2 regions of the Ornithinibacillus proteolyticus genome follow, and region 2 is predicted to be linked to the other one. Evidence: riboswitches for the same ligand, from Rfam matches in the RefSeq annotation. Region 2 holds a riboswitch; the other holds the start of a gene.
The links. Region 2 has a riboswitch for thiamine pyrophosphate ahead of AAIB49_RS03595 (YkoF family thiamine/hydroxymethylpyrimidine-binding protein). Riboswitches for the same ligand answer to the same signal wherever they lie in the genome.
Positions count from the first base shown of each region.

Region 1: linked by a shared signal. The riboswitch ahead of tenA (thiaminase II) and the one ahead of AAIB49_RS03595 (YkoF family thiamine/hydroxymethylpyrimidine-binding protein) in region 2 are both predicted to bind thiamine pyrophosphate.

Region 1 covers NZ_JBCPXV010000009.1:52,104-60,154, forward strand. Annotated here, with positions in the region: gene AAIB49_RS06410 (class I SAM-dependent methyltransferase) at 1-41, shown strand, start outside; gene AAIB49_RS06415 (CAP domain-containing protein) at 107-772, opposite strand; gene AAIB49_RS06420 (response regulator transcription factor) at 927-1,601, shown strand; gene AAIB49_RS06425 (sensor histidine kinase) at 1,594-2,955, shown strand; gene thiE (thiamine phosphate synthase) at 3,018-3,632, opposite strand; gene thiM (hydroxyethylthiazole kinase) at 3,641-4,417, opposite strand; gene thiD (bifunctional hydroxymethylpyrimidine kinase/phosphomethylpyrimidine kinase) at 4,398-5,219, opposite strand; gene tenA (thiaminase II) at 5,216-5,905, opposite strand; TPP riboswitch at 5,969-6,069, opposite strand; gene thiW (energy coupling factor transporter S component ThiW) at 6,084-6,584, opposite strand; TPP riboswitch at 6,667-6,773, opposite strand; gene AAIB49_RS06455 (zinc metallopeptidase) at 7,529-8,051, shown strand, end outside.
Region 2 covers NZ_JBCPXV010000004.1:48,103-56,153, reverse strand. Annotated here, with positions in the region: gene AAIB49_RS03610 (nickel pincer cofactor-dependent isomerase, group 22) at 1-546, opposite strand, end outside; gene AAIB49_RS03605 (hypothetical protein) at 684-848, shown strand; gene AAIB49_RS03600 (EAL and HDOD domain-containing protein) at 912-2,153, opposite strand; TPP riboswitch at 2,576-2,678, shown strand; gene AAIB49_RS03595 (YkoF family thiamine/hydroxymethylpyrimidine-binding protein) at 2,776-3,366, shown strand; gene AAIB49_RS03590 (ECF transporter S component) at 3,378-3,983, shown strand; gene AAIB49_RS03585 (ABC transporter ATP-binding protein) at 3,955-5,553, shown strand; gene AAIB49_RS03580 (energy-coupling factor transporter transmembrane component T family protein) at 5,537-6,322, shown strand; gene AAIB49_RS03575 (FUSC family protein) at 6,560-7,600, opposite strand; gene AAIB49_RS03570 (S8 family serine peptidase) at 8,017-8,051, opposite strand, start outside.

The DNA of each region.
Region 1 (8,051 bases), on a different contig from region 2:
TAATTCCGGCGACGTTTATACTCAAGGCTAGGAAGAAATAGTTAGGGATAAATCAAAATAAGTCAGTTGAAAAAAGGTGCCACGATACGTTCGTGACACCTATTAACTATTTTGTTATAAACATCTGTGTCCAGTGGTTTCCATTCTGTTCGTAGCCAACACCGATGTGGGTAAAGTTAGCGTTTAAAATGTTCTCGCGATGGCCTTGGCTGTTCATCCATGCTTGTACTACTTCTTCTGGTGACGTTTGTCCTTTGGCTATATTTTCACCTGCGGAACGATACGTAATACCGAAGTCACGCATCATATCAAATGGGGAGCCATAAGTAGGACTAGTATGCGAGAAATAATTTTGTTGCTGCATGTCAGTCGATTTCTGACGAGCAACTTGACTTAGACTTGTATCAACCTCTAAGGCATTTAACCCAGCTTGTCTTCTTTCTCTATTCGTTAAAGCGACAACATCACTTTCAAATTTACTTAAACCATGATTCTCCGTTGTTTGCTGCTGTGGTGCTTGTTGCCCTTGTTGACGTTGCTCTTGACCACGCTCAGGCTGTTGGTTTTGTTGTGGTGCTTCGCGAGCCTCATACTTTGCATCTTGTGTTTTGATTGGTTGTGTATGTGGGTACTCACTACTAGATTGATCGGTGCTTATACTAGAGATATTAGGATTTTCATGGTTTTCATTATTGGCATTATCGGTATTACATGCAGCGAGCACGAACATCATTAGGATTCCAATCGATAGTTTAACTAAGCTTCCCTTCATATATATCACTCCTTTTTTATGTTTCTCATAGTATTAGTCAGCTATGGAAAAATATTGATGCGAATTTGGCTTTTTTTGAACGTGTTGGAGATTTACGGTACCCATTACTGGTGCTAAACTAAAAATAGTAAATCCTATAGGAAGTGAATACTAGATGAATACGATTCTTGTTGTGGATGACGATGCACATATTCGGAAATTAATTCGATTATATTTGGAAAATAGTCGTTATGGTGTAGTGGAAGCAGAGGATGGAGAGGAAGCTATTAACTTGTTAGGGAAGCATAAAATTGACTTAGCTATTGTTGATGTTATGATGCCTAAGGTGGATGGGTACGAACTGACAGAAGACATTCGATCTTATTTAGACATTCCGATCCTAATGGTAACAGCAAAAGGAGAATCCCAGGATAAAGTAAAAGGCTTTCGAGCAGGAACAGATGATTACTTAGTGAAGCCATTTGATCCAGTTGAACTAATCCTGCGCGTAGAAGCCTTATTAAAGCGGTATAATCTAACCAATGAAAATATCGTCAAAGTAGGGAACACCCTTATTGATAAAGAGAAATTAGTCGTTCAAACAGAAGAAGAGACGGTTACTTTAAAAAGAAAAGAATGTGAATTATTAGCGGTCTTAGCTAGTTCTCCAGGAAAGATTTTCACTAGAAATCAATTAATTGAGAAAATCTGGGGATTTGATTATGAGGGGGATGAAAGAACCGTCGATGTTCATATTAAACGGCTAAGAGAGCAACTAGAACACTTTCACGATATCACGATAACCACCGTAAGGGGTCTCGGCTATCGGTTGGAGGCAATTCATGGTTAGGAGCTTGTATCTAAAGATCGTTGGTACATTTATATCGGTTGTGATTGTTAGTATTTGTATGTCCTATGTGCTAACACCGTATTCCTTAAATCAGGAAGTCATCTTTAAAGAAGAATTGTCCAAAATATCTATCGGTCTAGCTGAAGTCATTCAAATGACTGGGCCAGAGAGTATCCCAGAATTAATGGATAAATTTGATGACATCGAATTTGAATTGTTGATTACCAATGGGGAGGATATCTTTTTTAAGAAGGAAGATAAATTCTCTATTCCAGTTCGTATGGAGGACGTTGAGGAAATTTTAAGGCATTCCTTTGATGATCCGGTAGTGTTACTGGATAAGAACAATAAGTCTGCGAGGATTGTCGGTGTTCCGATATATGTTTCGGGAGAACCCTACGCACTTATTACTAGAATTGATTATGAAGATGAATTTGAGGATATGAAGCAGGGGATTTTTATATCGCTATTATTAGTGTTATTGGTCGGAAGTTTATTAATATTCCTTGCTTCGAGATATTTAGTTAATCCAATTCGTAAATTAACCATTGCTGCTCGACAAATTGCTAAGGGTGACTTTTCTGTACGAGTAGATAAAAAGCGGAGTAAGCATCAAGATGAGGTTGGCGAGTTAATTGATAGCTTTAATCACATGACTGGAGAGCTAGAAAAAATCGATACGATGCGAGCTGATTTTGTAAGCAATGTATCACATGAAATTCAATCTCCATTAACATCTATTAAAGGGTTCACCAAAGCAATAATGGATGATGTCGTACCTCAGGAAAATCAAAAAGAATATTTAACGATTATTTACCAAGAAATCGAAAGGATGTCTCGCTTAAGTGATAATCTCTTACGAATTGCGTCTTTAGATTCCGAGCACCATCCTTATAACCCTGTTTCCTATCGCTTAGATGAGCAAATACGAAACTCGGTACTAACGACAGAACCGCAATGGACGAAGAAACATATTGATATCCAATTAGACTTAGAGCCGGTGGAAATTTTTGCTGATAAAGACTTAATGGAACAAGTGTGGCTTAATTTGATTACCAATGCGATTAAATATACGGATGAAAACGGCGTAATCCAAATTGCTATACAGATTATTGGTGGCAAAATAACGGTTAGGGTAAGAGATTATGGTATTGGAATACCAAAAGAAGCCATCCCGAATCTGTTTGCTCGCTTTTACAAGGTGGACCGTTCTAGAAATCGGTCAGTAGAGGGGAATGGATTAGGCTTATCCATCGTAAAGAAAATTTTATCCATCCATAAGTTCAATATCAGTGTGGAGAGTGAAGAAGGAAAAGGATCTACTTTTACCGTGCACATCCCAATAAGTCATTAGAATAAATGGTTCCATTCCAAACATCCGTTTAGAATGGAACCATTTTTTACAGCAATACTATTTTATAGTTTCTCTACGCTAGCCTGAATGTTAGCAGCTTGGGTAATGGCTGAAATAACGGCTACTCCATCAGCACCAGCCTCCATAACATAGGCAGCAGTGTCTGGCTGGATTCCGCCAATCCCAACTATAGGAAGGTCAGGATATTGCTGACGTATTGCTTTAATCCATGCAACACCAACTGCAGCTTTGGCATCTGTTTTGGTTGAAGTAGGATATATTGGCCCAGCCCCAATATAATCTACTAAATGAATAGGGCTATTATTTAGTTCATTCCAATTAGACACTGAAAGGCCAATAAGTAAATGTGGATATTCTTCTCGAACCTTCTCTATAGGCTGATCATCTTGACCAACATGTATTCCATCGACATCTAGAGCATTTGCTAATTCTACATCGTCATTGATAAAGAATGGGATATGATATCTTCTGCAAACTGCTCTTAATTTTTTTCCAAGCTCCAATTTTTCCTTTCCCTTTAACGAACCGTACCCCTTTTCCCGATATTGAAAAGCGGTAATACCACTTTTTGCTGCTATTTCTAGGATTTCTACAGGGTCTCTAGTGCAATCTTGACTACCCATTATAAAATATTTTCGCAAGAGCTGTTTATTCATAGTAGGCATTACAGTGATTCTCCTTTAAGTGTTGTGACATCCATCGATAGTGCATCAATAAAATGGGGTATGAAGGTTCCAGATGCTTTCACCTGTTCTTGTGATGCAGTGTATTCCGCTGCTAATCCATAAAAGGCTACTGCAGTTTGAGCTTGCTCGTAAGGAGAGTCATCTGTTGTTAAACAGGCAGCTATAATGGAACCTAATAAGCAGCCTGCTCCGGTTACTTTCGCTAGTAATGGGTGTCCGGTTCCATTTATGGTAGTCGATTCTGTTGTACTAATGACATCGCGTTTCCCAGTTAGTACAGCCGTTGTCTGATATGTTTTGGCAACCTTTCTGGCTATTTCCTCTATGTTTCCGTCACCAAAAGAATCGACACCTTTTGTCTGCCAAGGGACATTAACTAGATGAGCAAGCTCCCCAGCGTTTCCTTTAATAACAGTTGGCTGCACCTCTTCCAATAGTTGTTTTACTGCATTAGAACGATAAGGAGTTGCAGCTACTCCAACTGGATCAAGTACGACGGGAATTCCTTTTTGATTAGCTGCTTTTCCAGCAGCAATCATGGCCTGTAAATCATTTGCAGATAGTGTCCCGATATTCAATAACAAACCATCAGCAATCGTAGCCATTGCAGCGGCTTCTTCTTCAGCCTTTGCCATGATTGGTGCCCCACCAAATGACAATAGACCATTGGCAGTGAAATTCATTACGACTTGATTTGTTAGATGGTGAATTAAAGGCTTATTTTTTCGTACAGTATCAATTATTTGCGTGTTCATAGCGGTTTTTCTCCTCTCGTATGCCCCAGTGATTAGTAGGGCCATTACCAGCTCCTAGATTAGATGCGTGCTTGATAGCTAGCGTGATAAAATGTTTTGCTTTTTCAACCGCAGCAACTAAGGAATCCCCTTTGCTTAAATAGGCAGTAATGGCTGCCGAATACGTACATCCTGTGCCGTGGGTGTTTTTACTAGGTATTCGCTCTGCAGCAAAGGAATAGAAACGCTCTCCATCGTACAGAAAATCAATTGCTTCCTCTTGTAAATGCCCACCTTTTATTAATGCGGCTTTAGCACCTAACTCATGAACAATAATTGTAGCGGCTTTTTTCATGTCTTCTAGAGAAGTAATTTTCTCCCCAGTTAAATATTCTGCCTCTGGTATATTTGGTGTGACGACTGATGTTAATGGTAGTAGTTGTTCTCTTAAAAAATCACGTGCAGTGCTTTCAATTAGAGTATCTCCACTTGTTGCAACCATAACAGGATCCATAACATAAGGAGCATCGAGGTTGCTAAGTTGATTGGCAATGATTCTCATCATATCGACAGTAGCAAGCATACCAGTCTTAAAGGCGTGAATAGGCATATCAGATATCACAGATTCCAGCTGTTGTTCAATCATATCCAATGGAATGTGGTGAATCGCTTGCACGCCAGTTGTGTTTTGGGCAACAACCGAGGTAATGACGGACATTCCATAGCTCTGTAACTCTTGAAATGTTTTCAAATCAGCATGGATACCTGCACCCCCACTTGGATCGGTTCCTGCGATCGTTAGTGCACATGGGACTTGTGTCATATCCGCTTCACTACCTTTCCTGAAGGCCACTCTTCGCACGTATAAGCCATTTCCCAAAATGCTAATTCAAGCTCACAGCTTTTACGAAAGGCATCACGTATGCGGTTCTTTTCAGAAGGAGACGCCTCTATGGCAAGGTTATCTAATCGTTCACGCATTTCTGTTGTGGTACTCCTCGTACGAGCATCACTATAAAAGGTAATCCATTGATAAAAAGGATGATCTGGTGTTGGCTGATACGTCTTCATTAATTCGTCGCCAATTTCTAAATAGGTCCATGGGCAAGGTAGTAAGGCCCCTAATATTTCGCCCATAGAACCGGTATGTGCATGGTACAGCATATGTTTTATATAATGGTCGGCAGTCGGTGGTAGTGGGTGTCCTTGGAGGGACTCATAAGGAACACCAATGTACTCACAAAAATTATGATGCGGATGAATCTCATCTTTTAATATAAACTCCATTTTATTGAAGAAATATCGTATATCATCCCGGCTTGAGGATTTAGACGCAGCTAGCCCATAAATTTTCATGAATGCATTAAGGTACTCGAAGTCTGCCTTAATATAATGAGCGATTGCTTCCTTTGGGATATCGCCCTCTCCAATTCCTTTAACAAAGGGATGGTCAAAAATAAGTTGAAATATATCATTGTTTTCTTCTCGTAATGATTCTGTGAATAACATGGATAAACTCCTCCTTAGAATGCGAAAGCTACTAGGAGAGTACCGTAGATATGTGAGGAATATATGCGGCCTCAACTACTTCCCTTCGCTAGCATTACCTAGATCAGGTTAATAAGGGACAAAGGATATACCTTATCTCAGCAAAAGCGCCCCTAGTAGTTTTCAGTGTTTAGTTAATTTACCTTTTCAAATGAATCGAGCGTACATTTTCTAGCTTAGTAATGTGAGATACAACGAACCAACCGAGTATAGCCCCTGGTAAACTACTTACAAGAAACGCTGGCATAAAGGCAAAAGCGCCAGTAGCATTTCCCATAAATAGGTAAGCGAAAGGGACGGAAGCTAATGCTCCGATTACCCCACTTCCGACTCCTTCCCCGATAACTGCCAAACCTATTCTTCCTGACTTTTTATATAAGTAACCAGCTAAAAAGGCACCAATCATACCACCTGGAAAGGCGAGTATGGTTCCGAGTCCGAGTACATTACGAAGCAGGCCAATCATAAAAGCTACAATTACTGCTGGACCTGGTCCAAGAAGAACACCTGTAAGAACATTTATTGCATGCTGCATAGGGTAGGCTCGTGCTACCCCTGCTGGAAACCAAATAAGCTGAGCAGTAACGGTTCCAATAGCTATCAAGACAGCCATCGTTGTAATGAGACGAGTTTTATTCATCGTTCCTCCTTTCTGTAAGGGACACAAAAAAAGCCAGACCCATAGAAGGACCTAGCTTAATTGATTGAGATTAATAGATTGACTAGTCGTCATACTACTTCCCTCCGCTGGTACTAACCAGATCAGGTCCATAAGGGTCGGAAAAATCTATTCCTCTCAGCCCACATTAGGGCGCCCCTAGTAGTTTTACTATTCATTTGTCATGAATCACTTTAATCATATCAAATGAAAAAGCATTTGTCACTGTAGTACTTGTTTTTAGGTGTAGAGAAGATGGGGTTCATAGTGCATGCAAGGTATATTTGGGGGCGTTTTGGTGAAAGAGAGTAAAAGTTAACAGGTGGAGAGTGTCGGTGCCCATTTTTGGCAGGAGGAGAAGGGAAAGGTAACAGAGTTGTAATGTCAGTGCCCATTTTTGGCAGGAGGAGCCGGAAAAGGTAACAGAGAGAGTGTGTCAGTGCCCTTTTATGGTAGAGGAAGCTGGAAAAGGTAACAGAGGGAGAGTATCAATGCCCTTTTTTGGCAGAAGGTTCAGGAAAAGGTAACAGAGGAGGAATGTCAGTGCCCTTTTATGGTAGAAGGAGCCGGAAAAGGTAACAGAGGGGGATAATCAGTACCCTTTTCCAGCTGAACGAGAATAAAAAGATAACAGAGAGAGGCTATCATTACCCTTATCCCATCCGAAAAAGGTAACGGAAAAAGTGTATCAAATTTATAGATTAAATAATTTTTTTTAGTTCATATTCAGTTCATATTTGTTTTTTATACTAATGATATACCCAGAAGATATAATTTTTTTCGTGTTTGTGCAACAAAACACAAACTTATTTCGTATATATATATTGAAAAACAATTCTAATAAGTATAAATCTGGGATGATATTGGCAAGTCTTATAGAAAATGAGACACATCTAGGGGGAATTGTCGTGTTTTTATTTCATCCAATGGATTTTTTAATACTCATTGCTTTTGGACTTGCGCTATGGGCGCAATCTAGTGTACAAGGAAATTTTAAAAAGGGTTCCAAAATAAAGGCCTCCTCTAACATGACAGGTGTAGAGGTTGCGAGAAGAATATTAGACAGTGAGGGGCTTTCTGATGTAAGAATCGAACTCTCTAGACGAGGAACACTTTCCGATCACTATGATCCAACTGCTAAAGTAATTCGATTATCGGAACCGGTTTATCGAGGGAATTCAATTGCATCCCTTTCTGTTGCCGCACATGAAGTTGGTCATGCCATTCAGCATGCGAATCATTATTCGATGTTAGTACTGCGACATAAGCTTGTTCCGTTTGCAAATATTGGGTCACAGCTTGCACCATTTCTTTTAATAGCTGGGTTTATATTTACCCAGGGTAGTATGTTGATAGGAATGGGAATCATCTTATTCTCAGCAGCCGTACTATTTCAGGTTGTTACATTACCAGTAGAATTTGATGCCTCAAGGCGTGCTAAGAATAAAC
Region 2 (8,051 bases):
TTCCATCCTATCTGCTCCCTGACTATGAAAGAAGCTTGCACCTTTTTGCTTCCCTAAGCCAACCAACACCATCTTACTTAAACCACTTTCTATCTTGCCGCTAAAAGCTGTATGAGACTTGATTCGATTAATCACTATAATCGCATCCGCCTGATAGGCTAGCTTGTCCATATAGATTGGGAAATCATCATGTATTTCTCCAACTTTAATGACTTCCATAGACGATCGAATTGGCGCCCCAACTGATTGTTCAGTAATCCCAAGATGTTCTAATACCCGAACCTGTCCTTCTGCTGTTGCCCCGCCATGGCTTCCCATGGAAGGAACAATAAAAGGTCGCAGCTTCTTGCTTTGTAAATACAAAACAATTTCTTTTAATATTTTGACTATATTATCTATACCACGACTTCCAGCTGTAATAGCTACCTCTGCTCCAGGAGGTAAATCATTTATACTACTATTTTGTTTCATCTCATTCCATATTATATGTTTCAAGTTTTTTAACTTAGAAGATTTAAATGACTGTTCAATTTCATATAAAATCATAGTACCATCTCCTAATCGATAGGTTTAATTATCAGTATACATGATATATTCTGTACATTCATTAAAATGCTCCAAAGTAACCATACTTTGGGTAAGAGGCTTGAATATGGGGTATATTATAGGCGGAGGTGTGTATCTTGGATAGAGATTTACGTGAATATCGTACCGGTCAAGGTGTACCATTATCAGGGTCCTATATGTGTCAGTCAGGGGCAACGGCAAAATTAAGTAAAAACGAAGTATTTCCACAATGTCCTGTAAGTAAAGAGGACACATATTGGAAACATCATCAAGAAAGATAAAAAGTGATAAGAAGAACTATTGTCCTTGTTATGACAAAGTTCTTCTTAATTTTGGACCTATAATTATACTAATTCCTTTCCAAGCATAACATCCCTTGCCCATTTAACAGATTGTTTATAGAGATTATTGAAGGACTTAGCATTAATCCCTAATTCCCCTGCTAATGCATCCATTTTGGACCATTCTCCTTTTTCCGCAGCACAAACTAAGTTTTTTACAGAAGTTAATGAGGTTTCTTTCCCTAATAATGTATCTTTAATAACCTGCTCGAGAGGAAGATTCTTCAAGATATGAATTAAAGGTTGCTTATAAATCGTATCTACTAATGAAAAGAGACCCGTTAAAAATAATCTTGAACTATCTTTACGATTACCTATGTGAAGTGCTATTAATTCACTCGCCTTTGCTCTTGTTAAACTAAGTTTTATGACTTCTTCTGTTAACCGATCTGATTTATCGTATCGTTCTCGAAATGATATGACATAGATCCATTTTCTAAGTTCGATTAGGCCCAATAATACGATGGATTGTTTAATAGATTTAATCTCATACACGAGTCCGATGGCTGGGGAATTAAGTAATCGTAATAGTTTATAGGAAAGGGACACATCGGACTCAATATATTGTGTAATTTTATCAATATCTGGTTCTTCCTTAGAAAGCTCCGAGATAAGAATGAATAGGTTATGGTGCAGTACAGGTAAGTCTCTCGTCGACAAGGTGACAGGTTTACTGAAGAAGTACCCTTGAAAATATGTATAACCATCTTTTACGCACTGTTCATATTCTTCTCTTGTCTCCACCTTTTCAGCTAGAAAGACAATGGATGTATCCTGAAGACGATTCATAATTCTTAGCTGTTCCGTTCTACTTGTTTTTTGAATATCAATTTTTATAATATCTGCTAAATGAATAAGCTTATGGAAATTCTCATCTTCTTCCCTACATTCAAAGTCATCCAATGCTATTCTGTACCCTAGTTTTTTTAAATTTTGACAGGTTTCTATGATTTGATCTGTCGGCCTAACCGATTCTAATACTTCAATTACCATTAGTTCAGGCTGCAAAAATGTAGGAATAGTATTTTCTAATAAAGTCTCAGTAAAATTAATGAAACAGGGTTTTCCTTCTGAAAGGTCATTAATACCAAACTGTAAAAAGCTATTAATCACTTCAGAGGTGGCATGATTATCATTCCCCGCCAAATATACATTCTCACGTTGGTTATCCCTATATAATAATTCGTAAGCAAACACTTCAAGCTTTTTATTTAAAATTGGTTGCCGTGCTACATATACTTCCATATTCCCACCTCATAAATACGAAATCCTAGTTGAATAATACCATATTACTGTCAAAAACAGACAAAATTTAAGGGTATTTCCCCAATATTATCAATTTTACTTTTTTTCAAACGATTATGCATTACTTGAAATTATGTAAACGGTAGACACTATATCATCAATAGAATACGTTCTCTTTTCCATCCCCTTTCTTTTTTGCAAATACCCGCAACCTCAATTATACAATTTTATAATTTAATTACAAAATATTCATAATATCATGCTTGACTAATTCAATTATCGTGGAATGCAATAATATAAATGTTTTTTACAGCATTAGATCCTACTATTAATAAGTGGTAATCACTTTTTAGGCTAAAAGTCCCCCTTTACATTCGGTCCATATTTGTTTATAGTGTTTTTGTAACATAATTGCATATTATCGTTTGCACTAGGGGAGCTACTTTAAGTGGCTGAGAAGACATTGTCTGACCCTTATAACCCGATCTAGATAATACTAGCGTGGGGAAGTGTAGTTGGCCTTATGTTGTTCTTTTTTGATACTTTTGAACTCCTATACATAACCAAACTGCATTCCCACGGGATGCAGTTTTTTTGTTGCAAAAATTTTGAGGAGGAATTTATGATGAATAACGCTTGTGGTACAAGTAGAATTGCGGGTTGTCAGTTTACGCTTTTCCCAATGAGCAATCAGTTTGTAGAAATTATACTTACAGCTTTAGAAGAGGTGGATACATCAAAGGTATGGAAGGATACAGATGATGTTAGTACTTGTATACGTGGAAAGATGGTCCATATTTTTGATGTAACAAAAGCCATCTTCTTACACGCAGCAAAAACAGGGGAACATGTAGCAATGAGTGGTACTTTTTCAATTGGCTGTCCTGGAGATACTGATGCAGATGTCTATATGGATGAAACAGAAGAACCATTAAACGAAGAGCTTAGTGCTTCCATAACGCAACAGGCAGGCTGTAAATTTGCCTTATACCCATTGGGGAGAGAGGACTATATGGATACAATTTATCAACAAATTGATCTATCGAAGTCACGTGGCGTTACAGTAAGTGGAAGCCACTACGCAACACGCTTGGATGGCGATGTACATGCTATTTTCCGTACGATGCAGGAGGCCTTTCAACAAGTTCAAGAAGAGGTATCTCATGTAACCATGACGTTCACCATTAGTGCAAATAGTCCATCCAATAAATAAGGAGTAATGTCATGTCTAAAAAATGGAATTTAAAAGAAATTATATTAATGTCAATTTTAGGGGTTGTATTTGGGATTATCTATCTCTTGTTCTTTTTTGTAGGTCAAGGAATTACAACCTTACTTACCCCCTTGGGATTAGGTCCCTTAGGGTACGAATTTATTTTTGGTATTTGGTTCATTGTATCCATAATAGCTGCCTATATTATTCGAAAACCTGGTGTCGCATTAACCGCCGAGGTCATTGCAGCTGTTGTAGAAGTATTAATGGGAACTACCGCTGGTCCTACACTTATTCTGTCCGGCTTTATTCAAGGATTAGGTGCAGAGTTAGCATTTGCTTTAACAGGTTGGCGTAAATATACGTTACCAGTACTTATGCTTTCAGGAGTAACTGCTGCCTGTGTGAGCTTTGGCTATCATTTATTTGCCTCAGGGATTATAGCATTAGAAAGTTGGATTATTATTGCTTCTTTAATCATTCGAATTATTAGTGGTGCTATTCTGGCTGGGATATTAGGTAAATGGATTGGAGATCAACTGGCTAAAACTGGTGTATTAAGAGGCTATGCATTAGGAAAGGAATTACGTGAAAAACGTGAATCAAAAGTTGTATAACGAAGCAATCCAACCGTTAATCCAACTAAATAACTTTAGTCTTTGGTACGAAAATAAAGAGCAATCTCCAGTCTTAAACGATTTAACATTTTCTATCTATTCTAATCAAATTGCATTATTAATGGGGACTAGTGGTTCGGGAAAAAGTAGCCTCGCACTATGCTTAAATGGGATTTATCCTGAGGCAGTTGAAGGAATTTCTTCTGGTGATATCTATTTTGAAGGAAATCATATAACGAATTATGCCAAGGGAGAATTATCCCAGTATATTGGGATTGTATTCCAAGACCCAGAAAGTCAGTTTTGCATGCTTACTGTTGAAGACGAACTAGCCTTTACATTAGAAAATAAGAAGATACCTTCAAAGGAAATGCCTAATCGCATTAAAAAAATTCTTCAACTAATGAAGATGGAAAGCTACATGAAAAGAAACCTTCATGAACTATCTGGTGGAGAAAAACAAAAAATCGCATTAGCTGCTGTTCTTTTACTAGAACCAAAGCTAATCATATTAGATGAACCAACAGCAAATCTAGATCCCGTTTCTAGTTTAGAGTTTATTAACCTAGTACATCAAATAAAGCAGAAAACGAATACCGCTTTCTTTATCATTGATCATCAATCGGATGATTGGCTTCCTATTATAAACCGCTTATTAGTCTTAGGAAAAAATGGTACCTTGATGGCAAATGGTCAGCCAGATGAAATTTTTCAGGATATGGTAATGGAGCAAGAAGGTATATTTCTACCGAAAAAATACCAAGCACCTTATCCATTTGACAAACGATTAGTCGAACAGAAACAACGCATAATCTATTCTCTTGAACATGTATGTTTTAGTTACAAGGGAAAAGATGTCTTACAAGATATTAATCTTGAATTATTTCAAGGTGAAATGGTTGCGATTGTTGGCCAAAATGGAGCAGGCAAGTCTACCCTACTCCAGTTGATGTCCGGTCTATTAGTTCCTGATTCTGGAGAAGTGACATTTTTTGATAAACCATTAAGAGCATGGAAAGAGAATGAACTAAGAAGTAAAATGGGGTTTGTTTTCCAAAATCCAGAGCATCAATTTATAACTGACACGGTATATGATGAAATATCATTCAGTATGCGACTAAATGGTATAGCGGATGAATTAATAAACCATCGTGTATTAAAGCTTCTTGAACAGTTTAATTTGACTCATCTACAACATGCTAATCCTTTTTCGTTAAGTGGTGGACAAAAAAGAAGACTAAGTGTAGCAACGATGCTAGATGAAGAACCTTCCTTACTTCTATTGGATGAACCAACTTTTGGCCAAGATGCTCATAACACACGAGAAATGTTAGCAATTCTCTTACAGCTTTTAGAAAGCGGAACGAGTGTAGTCATGATTACACATGATATGGATCTTGCTGATTTCGCCGATAGGATAATCGTATTGGATCAGCAGAGACTTTGTTTCTCTGGTACACCAGATGAACTATGGATGCAACAGGATATTATTTCGAAAGCAAAACTGCGGTTACCATATCGCATGGAAAAACAATATAGAGTTGGTGAGCAACATGATTTCGTCTATTAATCCGGCTATCAAAGCGATTGCTATATTAATTCCTGGCGTACTACTCGGTTTAATGTATGATGTTATGACTCCACTTCTCTACTTTGTGTTTATTATTAGCATCACATTCTTACTCACGACGATATCCTTCAAGAAGTGGATAAAAATGTTTGCTCCCTTTCTTTTCCTTGTTTTGGGGCTTGCCTGGATGACGATGCTATATACAAGTGGACGTTTCTCTGGTGGTGATGTTTTATTTCATATTTTTATGTTTGAAATTCAAGTCGGTAGTGTCCTCACCGCGATAAGTCTAGCATTACGATCACTTTGCTTTGTTTCACTATCCCTATTATTTGCGCTTACGACCGATTCTACCAAGTTCATGTTAAGCCTGATGCAACAGTGTAAACTATCGCCTAGAATCACCTATGGTATTCTAGCCGGGTATCGTTTCTTGCCTACATTTAAACAAGAATTCGATACGATCAGAAAAGCACATCGGATTCGTGGAGTAGGAAGGGCAACAGGCATAAAGGAAAGATTACATCAGTTCCGTCGCTATATCATTCCCTTACTAGCAAATGGGATTCGTAGAGCTGAACGAGTAGCTATTGCGATGGAGTCCAAAGGATTTACTGGAGACCCCGACCGAACTTACTACCGAGAATTAAAGGTTAAAAAGAGGGATTGGCTATTTCTTTTGATGATGGTAGGTGTATTATTAGGGATAATGCTACTTTCTTACTATCTAGGATACTTTAATATTATGGGGTATAAAATCAAACCATGATGCTTTAATATAGTTTTTTTCGTGTAGGTTCCAAATAACTATAATAAGAATCTAGGATATAACTAAAAAAATAAATGTAATACCGAATGATGTGATCCGGAAATAGGCAAGGGAGGATTGGCCCCTCCCAGAACCCCAGTAATGCAACATCAAACATATTTTCGGAAGGGGTTATGAACTCATCATTCGGTTTTCTATTATAATAAATAATTTTGTCCCAAACTCTTATGCCCCGTTTTATTTCTTATTTTCTTTCAATCTAACAAAACGCTCTAACTTATTCAGTTCGAAAAACAGCTCTATAATGCTATTAGCAATTGGAAAAACTTTTGCCCACTTTGAAAATTCTGCTCCTTGTAATTCCTCAATCAAATTATTGATGGTTACCTGCATTGCTGCCTTCGTCTCTTTTTGTAAATCCTTATCTAAAATGATCTTGTCCTCATACAAAAGCAATATATTCTCACAATAAGAATTAATCTCTTGTACCAGTTTTTTAATTAGAAACGATTTATTACTAGACATCATTTCTATATCATGAATATTCTTTTCTAATTCCCGAATAAGCGTATGTTTCTTACTTAGAACTTGAATCATATGTTTATAGATAATAATACTACGGAAAAAGCTTAACCGCTTCCTAATAAAAAGTCGATTTCTTTCATCCGATATTATCTCATAATAATTTTTAGCATCGTTGATTAATTTTTCCGCCTCTTTATCCTCTGCTCTCATTTGCGGTACACTCATCGTCTTATTCGATATGACCCGTAATAAAAAGTTGGTTTGTTCACTTGCCTTTTTAATTAACGAAAACAATATCTTTTTGTGATTTGGAGGCATGATTAGTGCGTTAATGATAAATGCAGATACAACGCCAATAGCTACTAAAGATAGACGTTCGATAATATACATATAACTAATTCCGTTATCTCCACCTAGCATCATTGTAATAATTGTTAAGACGGTCAAGCTTACAGTTTTATTCAGCCCGAGCTTTATATTAATAGCAATAGATATAATAACAATAGCCCCAACAGATAACGGATGATTACCTAATAAGAAATATCCACCTAACGCAAAGACTATCCCAACACTATTCGAAATAATAACTTCTTTTATATACGTATAAGACCTCATAATGGATGGCTGCATCGCTAATACTGCAGCAATACCTGCTACGATTTGTAGTTCTAAGTTTAACAATTCCGTAACAAGTAATGTTAATGCTACTGCTAGACCCGTTTTTACCATACGTGGGCCGATATTAAATTCCATGTTTTGCACCTCAAGTACTATTTATAAAGATAGACCTATTATAGATACTCCTCCTATAAAATTCAATTACTATTTTTAGTGTTCATTCGACAATAATATTTACATAATATGAAAAAAGGAGGCTGGGATAAAAAAATAATCATAAAGGAAAAACCGAATGATGAGCAACCGACCTCGCTCCGGAAATATACTTCGCTTTCACTTCCAGTACAGGGGCGACATCTGCTCGATAAAACCATCGCAGTGTCTACCTTGCCGCCGGGCGGCTGGTGAGCCTCCTCGTGCTACTTCTTTAGGGGTCTCACCTATGCCTTTCCTCCCGCAGGAGTCTACGTATATTTCCGGAGCTAGTATCGTGTATCATTCGGTTTTACATTTATTTTCATTATGTCCAGCCTTCTCAAGGCTTCAGAAATTTAATTATTTCCTTTTCCTTTATTTGTGTCCTTCT